Regions from separate parts of the Halomonas sp. SS10-MC5 genome, predicted to be linked through region 1. Evidence: predicted binding sites of a transcription regulator. Region 1 holds the regulator's gene; the other holds the start of a gene.
The links. The regulator FliA, encoded in region 1, starts transcription of late flagellar genes. The targets are predictions, from matches to a motif close to CTAAAGTTNNNNNNNNNNCNGCCGATA.
Positions count from the first base shown of each region.

Region 2: the regulator FliA is predicted to act here: its motif matches at 2,947-2,973, upstream of flgM (flagellar biosynthesis anti-sigma factor FlgM).

Region 1 covers NZ_CP065435.1:2,619,420-2,625,556, reverse strand. Annotated here, with positions in the region: gene flhA (flagellar biosynthesis protein FlhA) at 1-438, shown strand, start outside; gene flhF (flagellar biosynthesis protein FlhF) at 442-2,664, shown strand; gene I4484_RS12245 (hypothetical protein) at 2,665-3,255, shown strand; gene I4484_RS12240 (flagellar protein FlhE) at 3,252-3,671, shown strand; gene I4484_RS12235 (RNA polymerase sigma factor FliA) at 3,728-4,432, shown strand; gene I4484_RS12230 (EAL and HDOD domain-containing protein) at 4,429-5,631, opposite strand; gene I4484_RS12225 (EAL domain-containing protein) at 5,715-6,137, opposite strand, start outside.
Region 2 covers NZ_CP065435.1:2,740,177-2,746,313, forward strand. Annotated here, with positions in the region: gene flgE (flagellar hook protein FlgE) at 1-379, opposite strand, end outside; gene flgD (flagellar hook assembly protein FlgD) at 448-1,140, opposite strand; gene flgC (flagellar basal body rod protein FlgC) at 1,146-1,553, opposite strand; gene flgB (flagellar basal body rod protein FlgB) at 1,588-2,001, opposite strand; gene flgA (flagellar basal body P-ring formation chaperone FlgA) at 2,182-2,871, shown strand; gene flgM (flagellar biosynthesis anti-sigma factor FlgM) at 3,008-3,289, shown strand; gene I4484_RS12755 (flagella synthesis protein FlgN) at 3,286-3,735, shown strand; gene I4484_RS12760 (diguanylate cyclase) at 3,882-5,879, opposite strand.

The DNA of each region.
Region 1 (6,137 bases):
GATGTCTCCATTCGCGACATGCGCACCATCCTCGATACCCTGGCGGAGTACGCGCCCCAGCAGCAGGATGCCAACGAACTGACAGCGCTGGTACGGATCATGCTGGGGCGCGCAATCACCCAGCAGTGGTTCCCCGGGCGCGATACGCTGAACGTGATCGGCCTGGAGGCCCAGCTCGAACAGGTCCTGTTGCAGGCGATGAATGGCAACGGGGCGCTCGAGCCGGGGCTGGCCGAGACCTTGATGAGCCAGACCGAGCAGGCCGTCGAGCGGCATGAGGCGAGCGGCGAACCGCCGGTGCTGGTCGTGCAGCACAGCCTGCGTCCGCTGCTGGCCCGTTTCCTGCGCCGGCGCATGCGCCACCTGGTGGTGATGTCGCAGGCGGAAATACCCGATGATCGGACGCTGCGTATCGTGACGCTGGTGGGAGGTCGATAAGCGATGAGTGTCATGCGTTTCGTGGGGGTCAACAGTCGCGAGGCGATGCGCCAGGTGCGCGCGGCCCTTGGCGACGAAGCCCTGATCCTGGCCAACCGACACACCGAGCAGGGCGTCGAGATCCTGGCAATGGCCGAGTCGGCCGCGGCGCAGGACGATGGCGGCGCCAGCAAGCGCGTGCCACCGTCCGCAGTACCGCAACCCCCGGCCGCAGCGGGGCCCGCCACGCCGGCAGGCCCCGACCCGGCCCAGGCCTTCGAGGCGATGAGCGCGAGGCTGCTCGAGGAGATGCGCGACATGCGCGCCATGCTGACGCGTGAGCGTGGCCAGCCGGCATCGACCGCCACGCTGGGCGAGCAGCTCGTGCAGACGATGCTGGCGAGCGGTTTCAGCCGCGCGCTGGCCGACGAGGTGGTCTCGGCCCTGCCCGAGGAGCTGTCGGCCGCCGCTACCCTGGAGGAGCGTGCCCTGGCATGGCTGGCGCGCCAGTTGACCCAGCGCCTGAGCGGCCTGGACGACGAAGCGGCCTTCATGGACCGTACCGGCATCGTAGCGTTGATCGGACCCACCGGGGTGGGCAAGACCACCACCACGGCCAAGCTGGCGGCGCGCTACGTCATGCGCCACGGCACCCGCCCGGTGGCGCTGGTGACCACCGACAGCTTCCGGATCGGCGCGCACGAGCAGCTGCGCATCTATTCGCGACTGCTCGACGTGCCGATGTACGCGCTCAATGCCGATCAGCCGGTATCGGACCTGCTGGGGCGCATGAAGGGCAAGTCCTGGATCATCATCGACACGGTCGGCATGAGCCAGCGCGACCATCGGGTCATCGAGCAGGTCAGCCACCTGCACGGTGGCGACTCGCCGGTGCGCCTGGTACTGCTGCTCAACGCCGCCAGCCAGCCCGAGACCCTCGAGGAGGTGGTGGTGCGCTACCGGCAGGCGGCCCAGGCGGCCGGCGGCGAGCTGCGTGACTGCATCGTCACCAAGCAGGATGAGGCCGGGCGGCTGGCGCCCGTGCTCGACATCGTCATGCGTCATGGTCTGCGCCTGCTGTTCGTCTCGCATGGCCAGCGGGTACCGGAAGACATGGCACTCGCCCAGCCGGAGGCCTTGATCGACCAGGCACTCGCCGACCGCCCGTCGACGCCGGGCACGGTGACGCGTCTGGCCCCGGAACCGGCCGTGCGAAGCTCGGGCAGCCTGCTGGGGCAGGGGCGCCGCCTGGCCGCCGTGTTGCAGCTGTTGCGCCAGCGCCTGCCTGGCTTCGAACGCCTCGAGGAGGTGTGGAACCTGCTGGGCTTGCCGTTCGCCGTCCAGCAGCAGCGTCTGGATCGGCTGTTGCAGGATTACCCTGGTGCCGGCGAGGCGTTGGGGATGCTGTGGAGCGAACGTCGTCGCGTACCGGGCGAGAGCTGGTCGATGCCGGACGTGGCGCTCAGCCCCGAAGGTACCTGGCTGGCGCTGCCGCTGCTGCAGCACCGTCAGGTGGCGGGTCAGCAGGCGCGCCTCGAGACGGCGGGAGCTCGGCATGGAATCGGTGTGCATCTGTTGAATGGCCTGCCCGATGCAGAGGCGGGTGAGTGGCTGGAACGCCAGGCTTTGAGCTGGTGCAGCCAGGCACGCGGCAGCCAGCGCGTCGTATACGCCGGTGAGCGGCGAAGCCTGGTGTCGCTGGATGGCGTAGGCGAGGCCGTGGGTGACGTGCGCTGCCGCTTCCGCGGCGCGCCAGGCCGCCTCGTCCTCGCCGCGCTGGCCGCCGACGTCGCGTTCAAGGGCAATCGGCGCGACCGGGAGCTGCTGGAAGCGCGGGTCTGGTTCGGTGAGGTTCGCGACGAGGAGAGCGGCAAGGTGCTTGGCAAGCGCTATTGGCTGGCGCCGGCGCGGTTGGGGCGCGAGCCCGAGCCGCTGTTGCTTGCGCTGCTGCAGGGCGACGTACTGCCGCAGCTCACCCGCCGCGCCTGGCAGCGGCTGGACCCGGCCGAACTCGGGGAACTGCGTGCCGACCTGCGCCTGCTGATGGCCAGCGGCCTGGCGACGGTGGCCGCCCACCTGGACCTTGCCGAGGACGAATCGGCGATGGACCTGCGGGCGGAGCTGCTGGGGCTCGGCGGGGGGCGCCGTCGTCGCCGTGACGTTGCGCTGCTCGAGTCGTTGGTACAACTTTTCCTGGTGCGCGATGCCATTCGCCACCTGGGTCTCGGTGAAAGGGAGACAGGCTAGATGGGATGGGACCAGGCCGCAGGGCTGCGCCAGTGGGCGAACGGTGAGTCGCAGCAGTGCCCGGCACATGTGGCCGAGATGCTGGTCGAGTTGGCGGCCAGGGGCGACGGCGGCGCGACACCGCCGCCGGCCATGGCCCGTGCGGCGGCCAAGCCAGCCCCCGGGCGTGCCGCCACCGCGCCGTCACGCCCGGCCGCCAGCGCCCAGGGGGTGACGCTGATGGTGCTGGGCCTGCCGGGGACCGCCGAGCGGCACACTGCCAGGGTGACCGAGCTGCTGGAAAGTTGGGCCCGCGAGGGGCGGCGATGGGTGGGTGACCCCCGCGCCTGGCGCATCGTGGCGCTGCCCATCAGCAGCCCACACCTGCCCGTGCTGGCGACCCAGCAGTCGCACTGGGCGCTGTGGGTGGATGACGATCTCGAGGCATTTCGCCGTGGCTACCGTCTGCTCAAGCAGATAGCCGAGCAGGGCGGGCCTCGGCGGCTGCTCGCCGTGCATCCGCCCGGGGTGGGGCGACAGGGCCTATTGGCCAATCTGCAGTATGTGGCAGAGGCTTATTTCGACATCGAACTGCTGGTATTGGCGCGATGATACCTCGAGCGAGTCACTGGCTCGCGGCCATCGCGCTCGGTGGCTGGCTGGGGGGTGCGCAGGCCAGCGGCAGCTGGGTCGCCTCCGCCCCCTCGCTGCTGGTGGCCACGGCCGACCGTCCGATGGCTTCCGCTGCCTTGCTGCCGCCCTCGCCGGAGCTGGCCAGTGGCCAGGTGATGGGGCGGGTCGGCTGGCACTACCAGCCGCCGGTCGGCATCGCGGTGAATGCCTGGCTGTGCCATCCGGGCAGCTGCCTGCGTCTACCGGGGCCACGGGGACAGACCGACGGCCTGGCGGGCCTGCCGGCGGATACGCCACTCTATTTTCAGTTTTCCCTTCAGGATCGCCGGCAGCGTGCCGCGACCCTGCAGGGGCTGCAGGTGATCGTCAACCATGAGCATCTGCCACGCCCCTGACCCGTCGAGCGTGCGAGTCGACGCTCGTGGGAATCGTCAGCCGTGAGAGCAAGCGCATGTACACAGCACGAGGCAAGATCGAACAGGCGGACCTGCTGGATGAGTACCTGCCGCTGGTGAGGCGCCAGGCGCTTTCCATGCAGGTTCGGCTACCGTCGAGCATCGAACTCGACGACCTGATTCAGGCCGGTACGGTGGGGCTGCTCGAGGCCATGGGCCGCTTCGATGCGAGCCAGGGGGCCAGCTTTGCCACCTTCGCCAGCCAGCGCATTCGCGGCGCCATGCTCGATGAGCTGCGCAGCCGGGACTGGCTGCCACGCAGCGTCAGGCGCAACGCCCGGGCGGTCGACGAGGCGGTGCGGCGTCTGGAGCAGTCGCTGGGACGCCCCGCCGAGGAGACCGAGATCGCCGGTGAACTCGACATGGGGCTGGAGGAGTATCGCCAACTGCTCAGCGATACCAACAGCGGGCACCTGCTTCCCTTCGAGGCGCTGATGGCCGAAGGGGTCGAGCCCGGGATCGAGGACGCCTCGATCGACACGCCCTACCGCATGCTCATCGACGAGGAGAAGCGCCGGCAACTCGCCGAGGGCATCGAGGCGCTTCCCGAGCGCGAAAAGCTGCTGATGGCGCTGTACTACCAGGAGGAGCTCAACCTCAAGGAGATCGGCGTCGTGCTGGGCGTGACCGAATCTCGGGTCTGCCAGTTGCACAGCCAGGCGGTGAGCCGTCTGCGGGCGCGCCTGGCAGAACACGATTAAAGGTTTTCCATCAGCGCCTTGGTGCTCTCCAGCGCATTCATGTAGCAGGCATGAAGCTGGTCGGCGGGCACGTCATCGATGGCTTCCTCGATCTGGCGCTCGTGATTCTCGCACAGGGTCAGCACGGCACCGAGGGGGCCGCTCCGGTGCTTGAGGGCCTCGATGATCGGCTGCCCGAGCGGCAGGTGTTCGAGCAGGGTGTTGCGGTCCTCCTCCAGCAGGGCATCCATCATCGAGAACAGGCCGGTGGTGAAGGCATCCTCGGAGTCGAGGGTGGGGAAGGGGGCCGCCAGGTTGCGGCACATGAAGGCGCGGATCAGCGCCATGCGCAACACGATGCGCGACGTGGGCTGCAGGCTGGCGAGCGTCAGCGTCAGGATCAACCGGCGAAGCTCGATGAGCCCCAGGAGCTGGACCGCGCGATGCAGGTCGACCTCCTTGCCGCCGCGGTGGAAATAGCTCGAGTTGGCCCGGCGCAGGATGGCCACGTGCAGGTGGGGTACCTGCACGACCAGTTCGTGGAGGCGGTTGAGGTCCTGGTTGTCCTCGTAGAGGGCACGAATCAGGCGGATCTGGGCGGCACGGTTGCCATGGCGGCCCCGCGGAGCCGAGGCGATGAAGCTGGGTTTGGCGAGGTAGTGGCCGTGATAGTAATCGCAGCCCATCGCCTGGTAGCGCTCCAGCTCTTCGCGGCTGTCGAGGTTCTCGACCAGCAGCTTGACGTTGCGCCCCGGGAGCCGCTCCAGGGTCGCATCGTCGAGGTCCCGCGGCGAGGTGAGCGCGATGATGTCGCAGCGGTCGAGCATGGCCTCGGGGTCCTGCTTCAGCAGGCGGGACGATACGATGACCCGGTAGCCGCGTTCGCGGATATCGTCCAGGCGTGCGAGCAGTTCGGCGGTGACCGTGTGCGCCCCGGCCATGCCCAGCGCCAGGCGCGGGGCCGGCGTAGGCAGCAGTTCGGGGCGCTCGAGCCACTCCAGCGGCAGGTCGACGAACAGTGTCCTGTCGCCCAGCAGGCCGCCATCGCCAAGTTCATAGACGGCGCTGGCCAGCGCCCTGGCGGTGGCGGCCATGACGTCCTCGGTTTCGCTGTCGGTGTGCCGGGTGTAGACCAGGCGATCCGCGACGTGATGATGGCTGGCATCGTGAATTGGCTGAAGCGCGACGGTGAAAGGATCGGGGTCCCTTGGCTCAGGCATGCTGCTTGGCTCCGTGCTGAGTGCGATGCACTCGGAAATTTCTCAAGTTTCAGGCTGACATGAACGTGTTCGAACCGCTTACCCTAGATGGCCCGTTGCAACGTCGCGAGCGTCGGCTCGAGGCCGTGGGTCAATGCCTCGAGGCCGGGGCGGGCATAGAAGAAGCCTTGCTGCTGGGTAATGCCGCCTCGTGCAAGCCACAAGGCCTCGGCACGGGTCTCCACGCCTTCAGCCACCAGGTCGACATCCAGTTCCCGCGCCAGCGTGACGACGGCACGCAGGATGGCCTGGCGGCGCGTATCGCTGTCGCAGTGCATCACCAGCGCGCGGTCGATCTTGAGCCGGTCGGGCTCGAGTTCCACCAGCAGGTCGAGGTTGGCGAAGCCGTTGCCGAAGTCATCCAGCGCGGTCTTGAAGCCCATGTTGCGATAGGCCTCGATGATGTTGCGCAAATGCTGGCCCTGCACCCTTTCGATCTCTGTGACCTCGAAGACCAGCCGCTCGGC
Region 2 (6,137 bases), 120 kb from region 1:
CCTGGCCGGCGGCGTTGAGGCCATAGCCCATGATCTGGAAGCCCTGAGCATTGATCAGGTTTCCGTCTGAGGTCATGGAGAGCTGACCGTTGCGCGAATAGACCACCTCGCCACTGGTATCCATGTAGCGGAAGAAGCCTTCGCCGGCTACCGCCAGGTCCAGGTTGCGGTTGGTCGATTCGACGTTACCCTCGCTGAAGTTCTGCAGCACGGCCGACACCCGCGTTCCCAGGCCGACCTTGGAGTTGGCGAACACGTCGGAGAACTGGACGTTGGAGCCCTTGAACCCCACGGTCTGGGAGTTGGCAATGTTGTTGCCGATGGTGCCCAGCTTCTGCGACTGGGAATTCAGGCCGCTCAATGCTTGTGAAAAACTCATTGCTTCGTTCCTCTGCCTACCGGCGAAAAATGCCGCTATGCGCGGTTCTCGTATTCAGTGAATGTGGGTCAAAGAATCTGCTTGACCTGGTCGAGGCCGACCTGGCCATAGACGGCGCCCAGGTCCAGCTTCACGCCACCGTTCTTGTCGGGAGGCGTCACCCCACCGACCACGGCATAGTTGAGCGTGGTGCCGTCTACCGTCTTGTCGCCGCTGGTGGCCTCGATACGAACGCGATAGGAGCCCGGAGCCGCCACCTCGCCCTCGCTGGTACGGCCATCCCAGGTGAACGACTCCACCCCCTCCTTGGCCGAGCCGATGTCGTAGCGATTGACCACCTGGCCGCTGGCATTGGTGATCACGACACGGACGTTATCGGCCGACTGGGGCAGCTCGATGCCGAACGGCGTGGTATGCGGCTCGCCCTCTTCGCCATGCTCGAGCAGCACGCGATCGCCCGGCACCAGCACGCCCTTGCCGATCAGGCCGGTGGCCTGCAGGGTCTGGCCGGCGTTCATCTGGTCGGTGATGCCCGAGAGCGTCTCGTTGAGATCCTCGATGCCGCTGACGGTGTTGATCTGCGCCAGCTGACTGGTCATCTCGTGGTTGTCCATCGGCTTGAGCGGATCCTGGTGCTGCATCTGGGCAATCAGCAGGGTCATGAAATTGTTGCGCAGGTCGGCAGACTGGCTGGCATCGCGGGCGGCCGGGCCGCCCTGGTTCATGCGCGTGACGACATTGGCATCAATGGTGTTCGACATGGCGATCAGCCCTCGCCCAGCGTGAGTGTCTTGAGCATCATCTGCTTGCTGGTGTTCATGACCTCGACGTTGGCCTGATAGGAGCGCGACGCCGAGATCATGTTGACCATTTCGTGCACCGGCTCGACGTTGGGCATCGACACGTAGCCCTCCTCATTGGCCAGCGGGTGCTCGGGGCGGTATTCCAGGCGCAGCGGCGCGGGGTCCTCGACGATGTCACGCACCCCGACGCCACCGATGCCCCGCCCGCCCTGCAGACGTGACTCGAACATGACCTGCTTGGCACGGTAGGCCTCGCCGTCCGGCCCGGCCACGCTGTCGGCGTTGGCCAGGTTGCTGGCGGTGACGTTCATGCGCTGCGACTGGGCGCTCATGGCCGAGCCGGCGATATCGAACACGGAAAACATCGACATGGTTATATCTCACTCCTCTGTCAGTTCCGGCCTGTCATTCCGGCTGCATGGCGTTCTTCAGCCCCTGGATGCGGCTGTTCATGAAGGTCAGCGCCGCCTGGTAGCGCACCGCATTGTCGGCGAACTGGGTACGCTCGCGGTCCATGTCCACGGTATTGCCATCCAGGCTCGGCTGGTCCGGAATGCGATAGAGCAGCTCATGCCGGGGCGTCGCCATGGCCTGCCCCGCCAGGTGCCGCTCGGAAGTGCGCGCCAGCGATAACCCGCCGCCTGACGACCGCCCGTGCTCGACCGCCCTCTTCAGCTCGCTGGCGAAGTCGATGTCGCGCGCCTTGTAGTTGGGCGTATCGGCGTTGGCGATATTGCTCGCCAGCACCTGGTGGCGCTGCTGGCGCAGGCCCAGCGCCTGCTGGTGGTAATTAAAGGCGGCCTCGAGCTGGTCGATCATGCCGGCACTCCCGTGCAAACCCAGTGGATGACATGCGGAACTTCTTGAGGTTGAAGAATAGCGATGCCGCTGTCATGTCAATGGCAGGAACAGGCCGGTTTTCCTCGTTCATTTCCGCTGTTTCAGTCCGTCGCCTGTCGCTAGAATCTGGCCATCACCCCTGCTGGACGACCTTGCCCGATGCGTCTGATCCGCCTCGCCCTGCTGCTGCCGCTGACGCTGGCCCTCCTGCCGCTGCCTGCGGCGGCCACGGCTGACGACACCGAACTGCTGCAAGCCGTGCATGCGTTCCTGCACGAGCAGGCAAGCACCCTAGGCGACGAACTGATCATCGAGCTGCGTCTGCCATCAGCGAGGCTGCCGGCCTGCGAATCCCCCGAGCCCTTTCTTGCCCGTCCGGGCGACGTTCCCCTCGGGCGCGTTTCCGTGGGCGTACGCTGTGGCAGTGACGGCCGGCAGGTGCGCTACCTGCAGGCCGACATCGGCGCGCTGGGGGAGTATCCGGTTCTCACCGCTCCGCTGGCGGCAGGCGAGACCGTCCGTCGCGAACACTTGGCCATGCAGTCAGGCAACCTCGCCGAGCTGCCGAACCGAACCTTGCTCGATATTGACGAGATCGTCGGCCAGGTGGCGACCCGCCCGCTCAGCCCGGAGCAGCCCCTGCAGGCTCATCAGTTCCGCAGCCTGCCGCTGGTGGAGAGAAACCAGCGCGTCGTGGTCGAGGCCAGGGGCGCGGCGTTTCGCGTCACCCGCGAAGGTCAGGCGCTGGAGCCGGGAGCCATGGGCGACCGGGTCAGGGTTCGCTTCGACAGCCGTGAAGTCGTGACCGCCGAGGTGGTCGGCGAGGGCACCCTTGTCGTAGACTTCTGACATTGCCACGCTGGCGAACCACACCGGACGAGGCAGGCGCAACGCCGTCTCGAAAACCTGCATCGAAGATCGGGCCTAAAGTTAATCCGCGCGCCGCCGATAACAGCTGAAAGCATCCGGTCATGAGGCCAATATCGTGAAGATCAACAGCCAGAACCCCCTGACTCGCCCGACGCAGACGACGCCGCGCGAGGAGACGCAGCCGGTCAAGGGCGCCACCTCGGCCAAGCAGCAGGAACCCGGTCCGTCGGCCGCCACCCACCTCAGCCAGAAGGCCGCCGACACCTCGCGCGACGTCGACATGGCGCGGGTCGAGGAGATTCGCGAAGCCATTCGCGAGGGGCGACTGGAAGTCCGTGCCGAGCGCATTGCCGATGCCCTGATCGAATCCCTGGCAGCGGAGCGCCGCGGGGAATGAGCCTGGCGAAGCTTCTTCAAGAGCAGCAGCAGCGCCTGAATGGCGTGATCGACCTGCTCCGGCACGAGCGCACCGTGCTGGCCGGCGCGCACATCGATGGCCATCTGCTCGGCGAGATCGCCGGGCTCAAGCAGTCGCTGCTGACCAAGCTGGAAACCAGCGAGACGCTGCGCCAGGGCGTGCAGCAGCGCCTGGGCTATGCCAGAGGAGCGCAAGGTGCGCGACAGGCAGCGGCCGACGCTGGCTGTGAGCACGCCTGGCTCCATACCCTGGAGCTGACCCGCGAGGCCCAGCGCCTCAATGCACTCAACGGCAAGCTGGTGGAGCTGCGCATGGAGCAGAACACCCGCCTGCTGGCGTTCATCCACCAAGCCGCCGAGAAGACCGTCTATCGCGCCAGCGGGCGCGTTGCCGCCCAATCGGGACGCATCAACGCCTCGGTCTAGGCACGGATTCGCCAGCCGCTTCCTCCCCTCGACTCGACAGTCGTCACAAGACCTCCTGCCACGACGCCTGACACCTCCTGCCACGACGCCTGACTCTGACGGCCCTCTGCGCTACACGCCCCACCGCTGCGGACGTGCCCGTGCCGCTACCACAGGCTGTTGATCAAATCGTCGTCGCAGGTCGTGATCACCACGGTATTACGCCCCTCCGCCTTGGCCTTGTAGCTCGCCTCGTCGGCACGCGCGAGCACGGTCTCGGCGGCTTCATCCCCCTCCTGCAGCGCCGTTACCCCCATGCTGAGAGTGATGCTGTACGTCTTGGCCTCGTTGGTTACGGTGACTTCGGACACGGCGCGGCGTAAGGACTCCGCGATCTCCCCTGCCTGCTTGAGCGTACAGCTGGGCAACAGGACGGCAAATTCGTCCCCACCCTGGCGGGCGACGTGATCGCTGCGGCGAACCTCCCAGGCCACTACCTGGGCAACCCGGCGCAGCATCTCGTCACCCAGGGCGTGTCCGCCCTCGTCATTGATCGGCTTGAAGTGATCGAGATCGAACAGGATCAGCACCGAGGGAGTGCCCGTCTTGGCATACTCCGCCAGCGCCTCCTCGAGACGCCGCTCGAAGCCACGCCGATTGAGCAGGCCAGTCAGGGGGTCGTGTTCGGCCTCCCAGCGCTGCAGCGCCTCCTGCTGCCGACGCTCGGTGATGTCCTTGACCATGCCCACGAAGCCCAGCGCCTGCTCATTGCCCAGCACTTGGCTGGCATGCACCTCGACCCACAGCGTGGCCCCGTTGGGGTGGAGGAAGCGAAGCTGACGCACGAAGTCGCTACCGGTCGCCAGGGTGTGACGCCACATGTCCTCGGCTCCCTGCTTGTCGGCCGGATGAATGCGCTCCCACCAATCTTTGAATCCATGAGAAGCTTCCAATCCGAGGAGTTCGAGCAGTGCCGGATTCAGGTAGTTGAGGCGGCCGTTCAGATCCGCCACGAACATGCCGATGGGCGTCGAACCGAGAACGGCGTCGAGGAACGCCTGGCGATCGCGCAGGTGCTCGAGCGCCGCCAGCCGCTCATGCTCGAGCCGGTTGAAGCTGCTGGCCACCTGACGCAGCTCATGCATATTGGTGGAGAGTTCCAGATAGCGCCTCTCTCCCGCCCCGACCTGGGCGATCTGCCGCTCGAGCCGGTGCAGGGGACGCAGCAGCCGCCTCACCAGCAGACGCATGGTGACCAGCATGACGACCGCCAGCACCAGCCAGGCCCACCAGAGCCGCCCCAGGAAGTCACCCAGAGGTTGCCGAACCTGGGCCTGAGGCACCGCCACCTTGACGACCCAGCCGGCCGGCCAGATCTGACGATACGACATGAGGGTCGGCGCCCCCCCGCTGTCCCGGGCAACCGTCTCGCCCTGCCAGCCATCCAGCGCCAGCTGTCGCGCCGGCGCATCGGCGAGATCCTCCTCGTGGGCCAGCGATGGCTGCCGACGCGGATGAAAGAGCCGTTCTCCGCTGACGGCGAATACCGACACGTAGCCATCCTCGCCCAGGCGAATCGTCTCCAGGCGGCGAAACAGCCCCCCTCGGGCGAGGTTGATCATGCCCCCGACGACACCGGCGAAATGCCCTTGCTCATCGAAGCGCGGCACCAGCATGAGCACCAGCGACTCCCCGCTTGCCCTGCCGGTGAAGGGGCGGCTGACGTAGGGCCACGGCGAGTGCCGGACCATGCGGAAATATTCGGTGTCGGCGGTTTCCAGTCCCACACGACCTGGTACGATGGGCCAATCGGCGACCACGCGGCCTTCGGCATCGGTGACCATCAGCCCTTCGAACCACTCCATTAGCACTTGGCTGTTCGCCAACCGGGACGAAAGCTCGTCGGCCTCGACTTCGCGCAGGCTACGCTCGAGCCGCTTGAGCGCACCCAGCCGGCGCTCGACCTGTCGGGTCAGGTCGTCGGCGATCAGCCGCGATTCATAGCGCAGATGCGACAGGTTGGCCTCATCGACGAGCCCCTTGCCGAACTGCCAGGCCAATACCAGAACGATGCCGACGATGACCAGCCAGGTCATGGCCAGTCCGGCAAGGAGGCGCCCCTGCAGCGAGCAGATCGAGCGGGCCAGGGACGCGATAGATGCCATCACGTGCAATGAAATCTCCTGGATGGAGGGAAATAGGGCCTGTCGGCTTCGGCTTGACAGAGTGTGCCGCCTGTTCCTGGCAGCCCCGCACGGAGGCAGGAGAAGCTAACCTTGTTATCGGCACGCCCTAAGCGAACTTGAGCCCTGTAGACGCATCAAAGCATGTTACCCAACATGACGAACGCGCTCCTCAACGCAAGGAGGCTGCCTCGCTCAAGTCCTGGCGAGACAGGACGATATAGAACCTAGATCGAACCG